2 regions of the Lelliottia sp. RD5 genome follow, and region 1 is predicted to be linked to the other one. Evidence: predicted binding sites of a transcription regulator. Region 1 holds the regulator's gene; the other holds the start of a gene.
The links. Region 1 encodes LexA, which represses DNA repair genes until DNA is damaged. Its sites were predicted from a motif close to TNCTGTATGTACATACAGNA; they were not measured.
Positions count from the first base shown of each region.

Region 1 (5,632 bases):
TGCACCCCGTGTTGCGCCAATAAACATGCCATCCAGCAAATAGCACCAGACACCCGCCACCGGTAGCACCACTTGCCAGAAAATGTAGTGCCGTGCCAGCTCACGTAGTTCAGGTAATGACGTCAGTAGCGCGACGATATGCCCGCCAAAAAGAGCGTAAATTAGCGCAAACACCAGCGCGACCAGCCCGGACTGACGGCAGGCGGCTCGCCAGACCTCCTGTAATTTCCCGGCCTGTCGCGCACCGAAAGCCTGACCGGAGTGCGCTTCAACGGCATAGGCAAAACCATCCAGCGCGTAGGCGGTAAATGTCAGCAGCGTCATTAGCACCGCGTTGACCGCAACGATCTCAGGCCCAAGACGCGCGCCCAATACGGTCATCGCACCGAAGCATAGCTGGAGCAATAAAGAGCGCAACATGATGTCGCGGTTCAGCGCCAGCAGCTTGCGCATATTGCCCCGCCATGCATTTTTCAGCAGCGCGAGTGTGACGCCACGCATCACCAGCACGCGTTTCACCATCCATAAGCCGATAAGGAACGTGGCATATTCCGCGATGACGGTTGCCAGTGCGGCACCCTGCACATTCATATGCAAACCCATCACCAGCCACAGATCGAGAACGATATTCAGGATATTCCCCACCACCAGCAAAATGAACGGGGCACGGACATATTGCACGCCGAGCAACCAGCCAAGCAGCACGAGGTTAGCGAGCGATGCAGGGGCGCTGAGCCAGCGAATTTCCAGAAAACGGCGCGCCTGTGCCAGCACCGCCTCGCTGCCGCCGACGATATGCAGCGCCAGATCGATGAGAGGCGCACGCAATACGACAATCAGCAGCCCGGCACCTAATGCCAGGATCAGCGGCTGAACCAGCGCCCGCCCAAGGCGAACGGGATCTTTCGCGCCAAAAGCCTGGGCTGTCAGTCCGGTTGTGCTCATGCGCAAAAACAGGAGCAGCATAAAGAGGAAGCTGGTCGCCATCGCGCCAATCGCGATGCCACCTAAATAAACAGGAGAATCCAGATGTCCAATGACGGCCGTATCCACCAGTCCAAGCAAAGGAACGGTGATATTGGAAAAAATCATTGGCAGCGCAAGACGCCATAATGCCTTGTCTGAAGTTGTCAGCAGAGACATAGGAAATTACCGGAAGCGAGATAAGACAGCCAGGCTGCGCGGATGGCGCAGCCTGTCAGAGAGAAATTACAGCCATTCACCGTTGCGGATAACGCCAACCGCCAGTCCTTCAATAGAGAAGGTTTGCTCGCGCAGATCCACCACAATTGGAGAAAACTCGCTGTTTTCAGGCAGAAGTTGCACAGTGTTGCCCTGTTTTTTCAGGCGCTTAACCGTCACTTCGTCGTCAATACGCGCAACCACGACCTGTCCGTTACGCACATCCTGAGTTTTATGAACAGCCAACAGATCGCCGTCCAGAATACCAATATCCTTCATGGACATACCGCTAACACGCAGTAAGAAATCTGCGCTCGGCTTGAACATACCCGGATCGACCTGATAGTGGCCTTCAATGTGCTGCTGTGCCAGCAACGGCTCACCCGCCGCAACGCGACCGATAAGAGGGATGCCCGTTTCTTCTTCCACCAGTAAGCGGATACCGCGTGACGCGCCTGAAACAATCTCAAGCACACCTTTACGTGCCAGCGCTTTAAGATGCTCTTCAGCGGCGTTTGGTGAACGGAAGCCCAGGCGCTGAGCGATTTCCGCACGCGTGGGTGGCATTCCCGTCTGGCTGATGTGATCCCTGATGAGATCAAACACCTCTTGCTGTCTGGCCGTTAACGCTTTCATTCCGCCCCCTGGGTGTATATACAGTTATGCTGTGAGTATATACAGTCAAAGGCGAATTTGGAATCAAAAACTGCACAAAAAACCAGAGACTTATTCGATTCCTGAAAGCTTATCGAAAATGTGACCAAAGGAGAGTGACCCAGGTAATGACAGCGATGATAATCGCCAGCAGTACAGCGGCAGAGCCCATGTCTTTCGCACGACCAGAAAGCTCGTGGAAATCAGAACCAATACGGTCAACAACGGCTTCGATAGCGCTGTTGAGAATCTCCACTATCATCACCAAAAGCACGGAGCTGATGAGAAGTACGCGGGTGATAGCATCGACATCAAGGAAGCACGCAATAATCACGGCAATAATGGCGGCAACGCCTTCTTGCCGGAAGGCGGCTTCATTTATCCATGCTGCGCGGAAACCTTTCCATGAATATCCGGCTGCTTTGATGATTCGGGTAAACCCAGTGGTATTATTGGCCATTAAAAGAACCTTTTATTAGATTTGACGTCAGTAACAAGGGCTGCAGCGGGTTTCGCAGCAGCCTGAAGTATGACGGGTAACAACAGAAATCTTGCGCGCTTTCTGTTATCCTTGCGCCGCAATTGCATTATTAACCAGAGGCTTTACATCGTTTATGTCCGGCTGGCCACGAATTTACTACAAATTACTTAATTTACCATTAAGCGTACTGGTAAAAAGTAAGTCTATCCCGGCGGAACCTGCGCTGGAATTAGGGCTCGATACCTCGCGCCCTATTATGTACGTTTTGCCTTATAACTCGAAGGCAGACTTACTGACGCTGCGCGCCCAATGTCTGGCGCACGATTTACCGGATCCTTTGGAACCCCTGGAGATCGACGGCACTCTCCTTCCTCGCTATGTGTTTATCCACGGCGGGCCGCGCGTGTTTACCTATTACACGCCGAAAGAAGAGTCGATCAAACTGTTCCACGACTATCTTGATCTGCACCGCAGTAACCCCGATCTGGACGTCCAGATGGTGCCAGTGTCGATCATGTTTGGTCGTCGTCCAGGGCGTCAAAAAGGCGACGAGAATCCGCCATTGCGCATGCTTAACGGCGTGCAAAAATTCTTTGCCGTGTCATGGTTGGGTCGCGATAGTTTTGTTCGTTTCTCGCCGTCTGTGTCGTTACGACGCATGGCTGATGAGCACGGTACCGATAAAATTATTGCCCAAAAACTGGCACGCGTTGCGCGTATGCACTTCGCCCGTCAGCGTTTAGCGGCTGTGGGGCCACGATTGCCCGCGCGTCAGGATCTGTTCAACAAACTGCTGGCGTCCAAAGCGATTGCCCGCGCGGTTGAAGACGAAGCGCGAAGCAAGAAAATCTCTCATGAGAAAGCGCAGCAAAACGCTATCGCACTGATGGAAGAGATTGCAGCGAACTTCTCCTACGAGATGATCCGACTGTCTGACCGTATTCTGAGCTTCACCTGGAACCGTCTGTACCAGGGGATTAACGTTCATAACGCCGAGCGTGTGCGCCAGTTGGCCCACGACGGTCATGAGATTGTCTACGTGCCCTGCCACCGCAGCCACATGGATTATCTGCTGCTCTCCTACGTGCTCTATCATCAGGGGCTGGTTCCGCCGCATATTGCTGCCGGGATCAACCTGAATTTCTGGCCAGCAGGTCCGATTTTCCGTCGTTTGGGCGCATTCTTTATTCGTCGTACCTTTAAAGGCAACAAGCTCTATTCAACGGTGTTCCGCGAATATCTGGGCGAACTGTTCAGCCGTGGTTATTCCGTCGAATACTTTGTTGAAGGGGGTCGCTCCCGCACCGGCCGTCTGCTCGACCCGAAAACCGGGACGCTCTCGATGACCATTCAGGCCATGCTTCGCGGCGGCACACGTCCGATTACGCTGGTACCGATTTACATTGGTTACGAACACGTAATGGAAGTGGGCACGTACGCTAAAGAGCTACGCGGCGCGACAAAAGAAAAAGAGAGCTTACCGCAGATGCTGCGTGGTCTGAGCAAGCTGCGTAATCTCGGTCAGGGCTACGTAAACTTTGGCGAACCGATGCCGCTGATGACGTATCTGAACCAGCATGTGCCGGAATGGCGAGAATCTATCGATCCGATCGAAGCCATTCGCCCGGCGTGGTTGACGCCTACAGTGAACAATATCGCTGCCGATTTGATGGTGCGTATTAACAACGCGGGCGCGGCTAACGCCATGAACCTGTGCTGTACCGCGCTTCTGGCCTCTCGTCAGCGCTCACTGACACGCGAACAGCTGACCGAACAGCTCGATTGTTATCTCGACATGATGCGCCATGTTCCGTACTCAACGGACTCAACTGTACCGTCTGTGACGGCGGGGCAATTGATCGACCATGCGCTGCAAATGAACAAGTTCGAGGTCGAGAAGGACACGATTGGTGACATCATCATTCTGCCGCGCGAGCAGGCGGTGTTGATGACGTACTATCGCAACAATATCGCGCATATGCTGATGCTGCCGTCGTTGATGGCTGCCATCATCACTCAGCACCGTCGTATTTCCCGTCAGGAGATACTGCGTCATGTTGAAGTGCTTTACCCGATGTTGAAAGCGGAGTTGTTCCTGCGCTGGAGTAAAGACGAGCTTGCAACAGAGCTGGATAAACTGACCGAGGAGATGCTCCGTCAGGGGCTGATCGCGGTGAAAGGCGATGAGCTGCATATCAATCCGTCACGTTCTCGCACGCTTCAACTGCTGGCCGCAGGCGCGCGTGAGACGCTGCAACGCTACGCCATCACCTTCTGGCTGCTGAGCGCTAACCCGTCCATTAACCGTGGAACGCTGGAAAAAGAGAGCCGCACGCTGGCTCAGCGTTTGTCTGTGCTGCATGGCATCAACGCACCTGAATTCTTCGATAAAGCGGTGTTTAGCTCACTGGTGCTGACGCTGCGTGACGAAGGCTATATCAGCGATACCGGAGATGCCGAGCCTGGCGAAACCATGAAGGTTTACCAGATGCTGGCGGAACTGATTACGTCCGATGTGCGTTTGACGATTGAGAGCGCAACGCAGGACGAGTAAAACGGCTTGTGCGATCCGCATTAGTACGGAGACGAAAACGGCAACCTGATGGTTGCCGTTTTGCTTCTAAGACCAGTAACTCATCGCCAGACCTAAAAACAGCACCAGGCCAACGTAGTTATTATTCAGGAAGGCTTTAAAGCAGGCTTCACGATCGCGCTTTGCGATCAGCTTTTGCTGATACGCAAACAACAATCCCGCCACCAGAACCGACCAGTAAAACTCCCAGTTCAGCCCGTTCAGACGACCAATGACGACCATTAGCGCCAGCACGGCGACCTGCAATATTCCAATAATCAGCTTGTCGTGACGGCCGAATAAAATCGCCGTCGATTTGATGCCGATTTTCAGGTCATCATCACGGTCAACCATCGCGTACTGAGTGTCGTAGGCCACTGCCCACAGGATATTGGCGAGAAACATCAGCCAGCAGCTCAGCGGCACGGACTCACTGACGGCAGCAAACGCCATTGGAATCGACCAGCCAAACGCTGCCCCAAGCACCACCTGCGGCAAATGGGTATAGCGTTTCATGAACGGATACACCCATGCCAGCGCCAGCGCCGCCACCGAGAGCAAAATCGTCATGGTATTAAGCGTGAGCACCAGCAGGAATGAGAGTGCAACCAGCACCACAAATAGCGTCCGTGCCTCTTTTTCTGAAACCTGACCGCTGGGCAGTGGGCGATTGGCCGTGCGTTTAACGTGTCCGTCAAACTTGCGATCGGCATAATCATTCACTACACAGCCCGCAGCGCGCA
Region 1 is NZ_JBVYHQ010000005.1:33,060-38,691, reverse strand. Features, by position in the region: gene dinF (MATE family efflux transporter DinF) at 1-1,143, opposite strand, end outside; gene lexA (transcriptional repressor LexA) at 1,210-1,818, opposite strand; gene AC0LWE_RS15845 (diacylglycerol kinase) at 1,928-2,296, opposite strand; gene plsB (glycerol-3-phosphate 1-O-acyltransferase PlsB) at 2,451-4,871, shown strand; gene ubiA (4-hydroxybenzoate octaprenyltransferase) at 4,938-5,632, opposite strand, start outside.

Region 2 (5,632 bases), on a different contig from region 1:
CGCCAGGCCTGCGCCCAGTTCATAGCCCAAAGGCCCTAAAATCAGCAGCGTGACGGGAACCGTGGCCAGCAACGACAGCATCGGTGAAAGGAAAATACGCAGCGCGCCGGGTGAGTAACGATTAAAAAACTTTTCCGTCTGCGCATAAAACAGCACGCATAGAATAGCCGGGAAGACCTGTGAGGCGTAGGCCACGTTGCGCAGATCGAACGACATGAATTCCGCGCCCTCGGCCAGCTGTTTGGTCATCGCCGGTAACACCATAACCGCAACGGCTGAGACGGCGACCAGCACGTTGACCTTGAGCTTTGTCGCGGTCGTGATAGCGACCAGGATCGGCAGGAAATAGAGTGGGGCAGAGCCGATATTATCCAGCACTTTGTAAGTGGAGCTGTCGCGGCTGAGCCAGCCCACGACATCCAGCAACAGCAGCAGTGATTTCAGTACACCGCCGCCGGCAATCGCGGGGACCAAAGGCTGGAAAACACTAATCACAAAATCGACGATTTGCGCCCAACGGTTGGGTTTATTCGCGTGTGGCTGGGTATTGCCCTGCGGCGTGCCGACCAGAGACCGCACCGCTTCGTAAACCTGAACCACTTCATGCCCAATAATCACCTGGCACTGCACGTTGACGCGCACGCCCAGCACACCGTCAATTTTCGCCAGCGCGGTTTCATTCACTTTGCCGTTGTCGTACAGGCTCAGCCGCAAGCGGGTAGAGCAATGCTCGATATGTTCGATATTCTCAGCGCCACCCACATGGGCGATGACGTCCAGTGCTGTCTGCAAATGATTCATGTCTGGCCCCTGTCTCCAGAGCAAAAAAAAAGACCTGAAGCCCATTTCCCCCGGGGAGGAGAAATGGGCTTCAGGTCTTGCCTACGGATCGTAGTTACACGCCTGTGCTTTTTATATCGGTCAAAAGCTGTTTAAAAGTCAATCAACCGTTGTGCTTCGTACGTTAAATTGTGAGCGGCTTAACCCTTTTTCGCGCCATACTGCCGGAACCACGCCAGCATTCGCTGCCAGCCGTCTTTGGCCGATTCTTCGTGATAGCTTGGGCGATAATCGGCGTTAAACGCATGGCCCGCCTCCGGATAAACCACGATTTCTGCTTTGGCATTCGCGGCACGCAGCGCCTGCCGCATCGTCTCGACGCTCTCCAGCGAAATGCCCGTATCTTCGCCACCGTAAAGCCCAAGAACGGGCGCATTGAGATCGACCGCGATATCCACCGGATGCTTAGGTGAATTCAGCGTTTTCTCGCCAACCAGCTTGCCATACCAGGCCACGGCGGCTTTCAGTTGCGGATTGTGTGCGGCATAAAGCCAGGTGATGCGTCCGCCCCAGCAGAAGCCCGTGACCATTAGCCGATGCGCATCGCCGCCGTTACGCGCCGCCCAACTGGCGACATGATCGAGATCGGCCAGCACCTGCGCATCCGGTACTTTGCTAACCAGATTGCTGAACAGCGTGGGGATATCGCTGTATTCATTGGGGTCGCCCTGACGGAAGTACAGCTCCGGCGCGACGGCCAGATACCCCTCCAGCGCCAGGCGACGGCAGACGTCCCGAATATGTTCGTGAACGCCAAAAATCTCCTGAACCACAATGACGATCGGCAAAGGCCCGTCCACGCCCTTTGGACGCGCGTGATAAGCGGGCATGTTTTCACCCTGGGAAGGGATCGAGGTTTCGCCTGCCGTGATGGCGTCTTCAGACGTTGAAACGATGGTTGACGCGAGAGGGGCGGCGGCAGGTGCAAAATTCGTTTTTTGAGTCATGGTATTCTCCGTACCCGTTGGTGCAAATAAATATAGACCTCAAGTTAACAATTCACAGTGCCCGAAACGGGCTATCTTTTGTGCAGTAGTAAACGATATAACTTGTTAGTGTGATGAGTGTCACTATTTTATGGTAATTAACTGCAATCATTTTCATTCGTGGTGAGGTCTGTCACGAAAATGTGCCCGGTGCTTCTGTAAAGTACCGTTTTACTTCTTCTGACAACCCGACCCACAGAGGAGTCACCTATGTCTAAGTCTGATGTTTTTCATCTCGGCCTCACTAAAAACGATTTACAAGGGGCTACGCTGGCTATCGTCCCTGGCGATCCTGAGCGTGTGGAAAAGATCGCCGCGCTGATGGATAAGCCGGTTAAGCTGGCTGCGCATCGCGAATTCACCACCTGGCGTGCAGAGCTGGATGGCAAAGCCGTTATCGTGTGTTCGACCGGTATCGGTGGTCCTTCTACCTCTATCGCCGTTGAAGAGCTGGCACAGCTGGGCATTCGTACTTTCCTGCGTATCGGGACCACTGGCGCTATTCAGCCGCACATCAACGTCGGCGACGTGCTGGTGACCACTGCATCTGTGCGTCTTGACGGTGCAAGCCTGCACTTTGCGCCAATGGAATATCCGGCCGTGGCGGACTTTGAATGTACCACTGCGCTGGTTGAAGCTGCGAAATCCGTGGGCGCAACGACTCACATCGGCGTGACCGCCTCTTCTGACACCTTCTACCCAGGCCAGGAGCGTTATGACACCTTCTCCGGTCGCGTGGTGAACCGTTTTAAAGGTTCGATGGAAGAGTGGCAGTCCATGGGCGTAATGAACTATGAAATGGAATCTGCAACGCTGCTAACCATGTGCGCAAGCCAGGGTCTGCGTGCCGGTATGGTGGCGGGCGTCATCGTTAACCGCACCCAGCAAGAAATTCCAAACGCAGAAACCATGAAGAAAACCGAAAGCCACGCGGTGAAAATCGTGGTTGAAGCGGCTCGCCGCCTGATCTAGTTTCCCCTTTCAGATAAAAGGCCGACGCGTTCGGCCTTTTCTTTTTGCGTAGCGCCTCGCAGGAAACCCCTTTCAAACTGGACGTTTATACAGCACAATTCTATTTTGTGCGGGTAATGGTTTGATGCAGGGGGCGTTGTGGATATCTCAATCCTAATTTATGCAGTCATTGCGCTGGTGGGCGCGGGTGTGGGCTGGCTGATGTCCAGCTACCAGCATGCGCAACATAAAGCCGATCAGCTGGCCGATCGTGAAGAGATGGTGGCTGAGCTCAGTGCTGCAAAACAACAGCTTACGCAGAGCGCGCACTGGCGCGAAGAGTGCGAATTGCTCAACAATGAACTGCGTAATCTGCGTGATATCAATACCTCTTTAGAAGCCGACCTGCGCGAAGTCACGACCCGTCTGGAATCCACCCAGCTGCATGCCGAAGACAAAATCCGTCAGATGATCAACAGCGAGCAGCGCCTGAGCGAGCAGTTTGAAAATCTGGCTAACCGCATCTTTGAGCAGAGCAACCGCCGCGTTGATGAGCAGAATCGTCAGAGCCTGAACGGTTTGCTGACCCCCCTGCGTGAACAACTGGATGGTTTTCGTCGTCAGGTGCAGGACAGCTTTGGCCAGGAGTCGCGTGAACGCCACACCCTGGCGCATGAAATCCGTAATCTCCAGCAGCTGAATGCGCAGATGGCGCAAGAGGCGGTCAACCTGACGCGTGCGCTCAAGGGCGACAATAAAACGCAGGGGAACTGGGGCGAAGTGGTGCTCACCCGCGTGCTGGAAGCCTCTGGTCTGCGCGAGGGGTATGAATACGAAACGCAGGTTAGCATTGAAACCGACACCCGATCGCGGATGCAGCCCGATGTCATCGTGCGCCTGCCGCAGGGCAAAGACGTGGTGATTGACGCCAAAATGACGCTGGTGGCCTATGAGCGCTACTTCAATGCCGAAGATGATTTCACCCGAGAATCCGCACTCCAGGAGCACATCGCCTCGGTACGAAATCACATTCGCCTGTTGGGGCGAAAAGATTATCAACAGTTGCCAGGGCTGCGCTCGCTGGATTATGTGCTGATGTTTATTCCGGTCGAACCGGCATTTTTGCTGGCACTGGACAGACAACCAGAACTTATCACCGAAGCGTTGAAAAACAATATTATGCTGGTCAGTCCAACCACGCTGCTGGTGGCGCTCCGTACCATCGCAAACCTGTGGCGGTACGAGCATCAAAGCCGTAACGCGCAGCAAATTGCCGATCGCGCCAGCAAGCTGTACGACAAAATGCGCCTGTTTGTGGATGACATGACATCCGTTGGGCAAAGCCTGGACAGGGCACAGGAGAATTACCGTCAGGCGATGAAAAAACTCTCGTCGGGTCGAGGAAATCTGCTTTCACAAGCTGAGGCGTTTCGCAGCCTGGGTGTTGAGGTCAAGCGCGAGATTAATCCGGAATTGGCCGAACAGGCCACGGCTCAGGATGAAGAATATCGCCTTCGTGACGGGGTGAATGAGCAAAATACAGACAATCAAGACAATGATTTAGCCGCACAAGCATTGTCCGAAACGCAGGCAAACCGATTCTTTCAGGGTGGTTGAATCGTAGGGCAAACGCGCCCAATCTGTTACACTTCACGAACATTTGACGGATTAGCAGGCACTGAGATGGTTGACGATTCACAAGATACTACACACTTTGGCTTTCAGACTGTCGCCAAAGCGCAGAAAGCTGACATGGTTGCCCACGTATTCCATTCCGTGGCGGCAAAGTACGATGTCATGAATGACCTAATGTCATTCGGAATTCATCGCTTGTGGAAGCGCTTCACTATCGACTGTAGCGGCGTTCGTCGTGGTCAAACCGTGCTGGATCTGGCGGGTGGTACAGGTGATTTAACCGCGAAATTCTCCCGTATGGTTGGTGATACCGGCCGCGTGGTGCTGGCAGATATCAATGACTCCATGCTGAAAATGGGGCGCGAAAAGCTGCGTAACATTGGCGTTGTCGGCAACGTTGAATATGTTCAGGCCAATGCTGAAGCCCTGCCATTCCCGGATAACACGTTTGACTGCATCACTATCTCTTTTGGTCTGCGTAACGTCACCGATAAAGAAAAAGCGCTGCGTTCTATGTATCGCGTGCTTAAGCCAGGTGGCCGTTTGCTGGTGCTTGAATTCTCCAAACCTATTATCGAACCGCTGAGCAAAGCCTACGATGCCTACTCGTTCCACGTTTTACCGCGTATCGGTGAAATGGTGGCAAACGACGGCGAAAGCTACCGCTATCTGGCGGAATCTATCCGTATGCACCCGGATCAGGACACCTTAAAAGCGATGATGCAGGATGCAGGCCTTGAGAACGTTGAGTATTTCAACCTGACAGCCGGTGTTGTTGCGCTGCATCGCGGCTACAAGTTCTGAGTGGAAGCGGCCTATGCCTATTAAACCCTTAGTCACCGCAGGCATCGAAAATGTCCTGAACACGTTTCTGTATCGCTCTCCTGCGCTGAAAACGGCTCGCCAGCGTCTGAACGGTAAAGTCCTACGCATCGTGTTGAAGGAGTTCTCCACGCCGCTGGTGCTGGTCTTTAGTGAACGTCAGCTTGATGTGCTGGGCGAGTGGGAAGGTGAGGCCGACTGCTCCGTCATCACCCATATGAGCGTGTTACCGAAGCTACGCGACCGTCAGCAACTGACCGCACTGATTCGCAGTGGCGAACTGGAAGTGGAAGGCGATCTGCAGGTTGTGCAGAACTTTGTGGCGCTTGCCGATCTGGCTGAGTTTGATCCGGCTGAACTGCTGGCGCCCTACATTGGCGACATCGCCGCTGAAAGCA
Region 2 is NZ_JBVYHQ010000011.1:65,310-70,941, forward strand. Features, by position in the region: gene AC0LWE_RS21385 (beta-glucoside-specific PTS transporter subunit IIABC) at 1-801, opposite strand, end outside; gene AC0LWE_RS21390 (dienelactone hydrolase family protein) at 981-1,787, opposite strand; gene udp (uridine phosphorylase) at 2,037-2,798, shown strand; gene rmuC (DNA recombination protein RmuC) at 2,937-4,394, shown strand; gene ubiE (bifunctional demethylmenaquinone methyltransferase/2-methoxy-6-polyprenyl-1,4-benzoquinol methylase UbiE) at 4,461-5,216, shown strand; gene ubiJ (ubiquinone biosynthesis protein UbiJ) at 5,230-5,632, shown strand, end outside.
Region 2: a site for LexA is predicted at 2,874-2,893, ahead of rmuC (DNA recombination protein RmuC). Genes of this name have one in related genera too.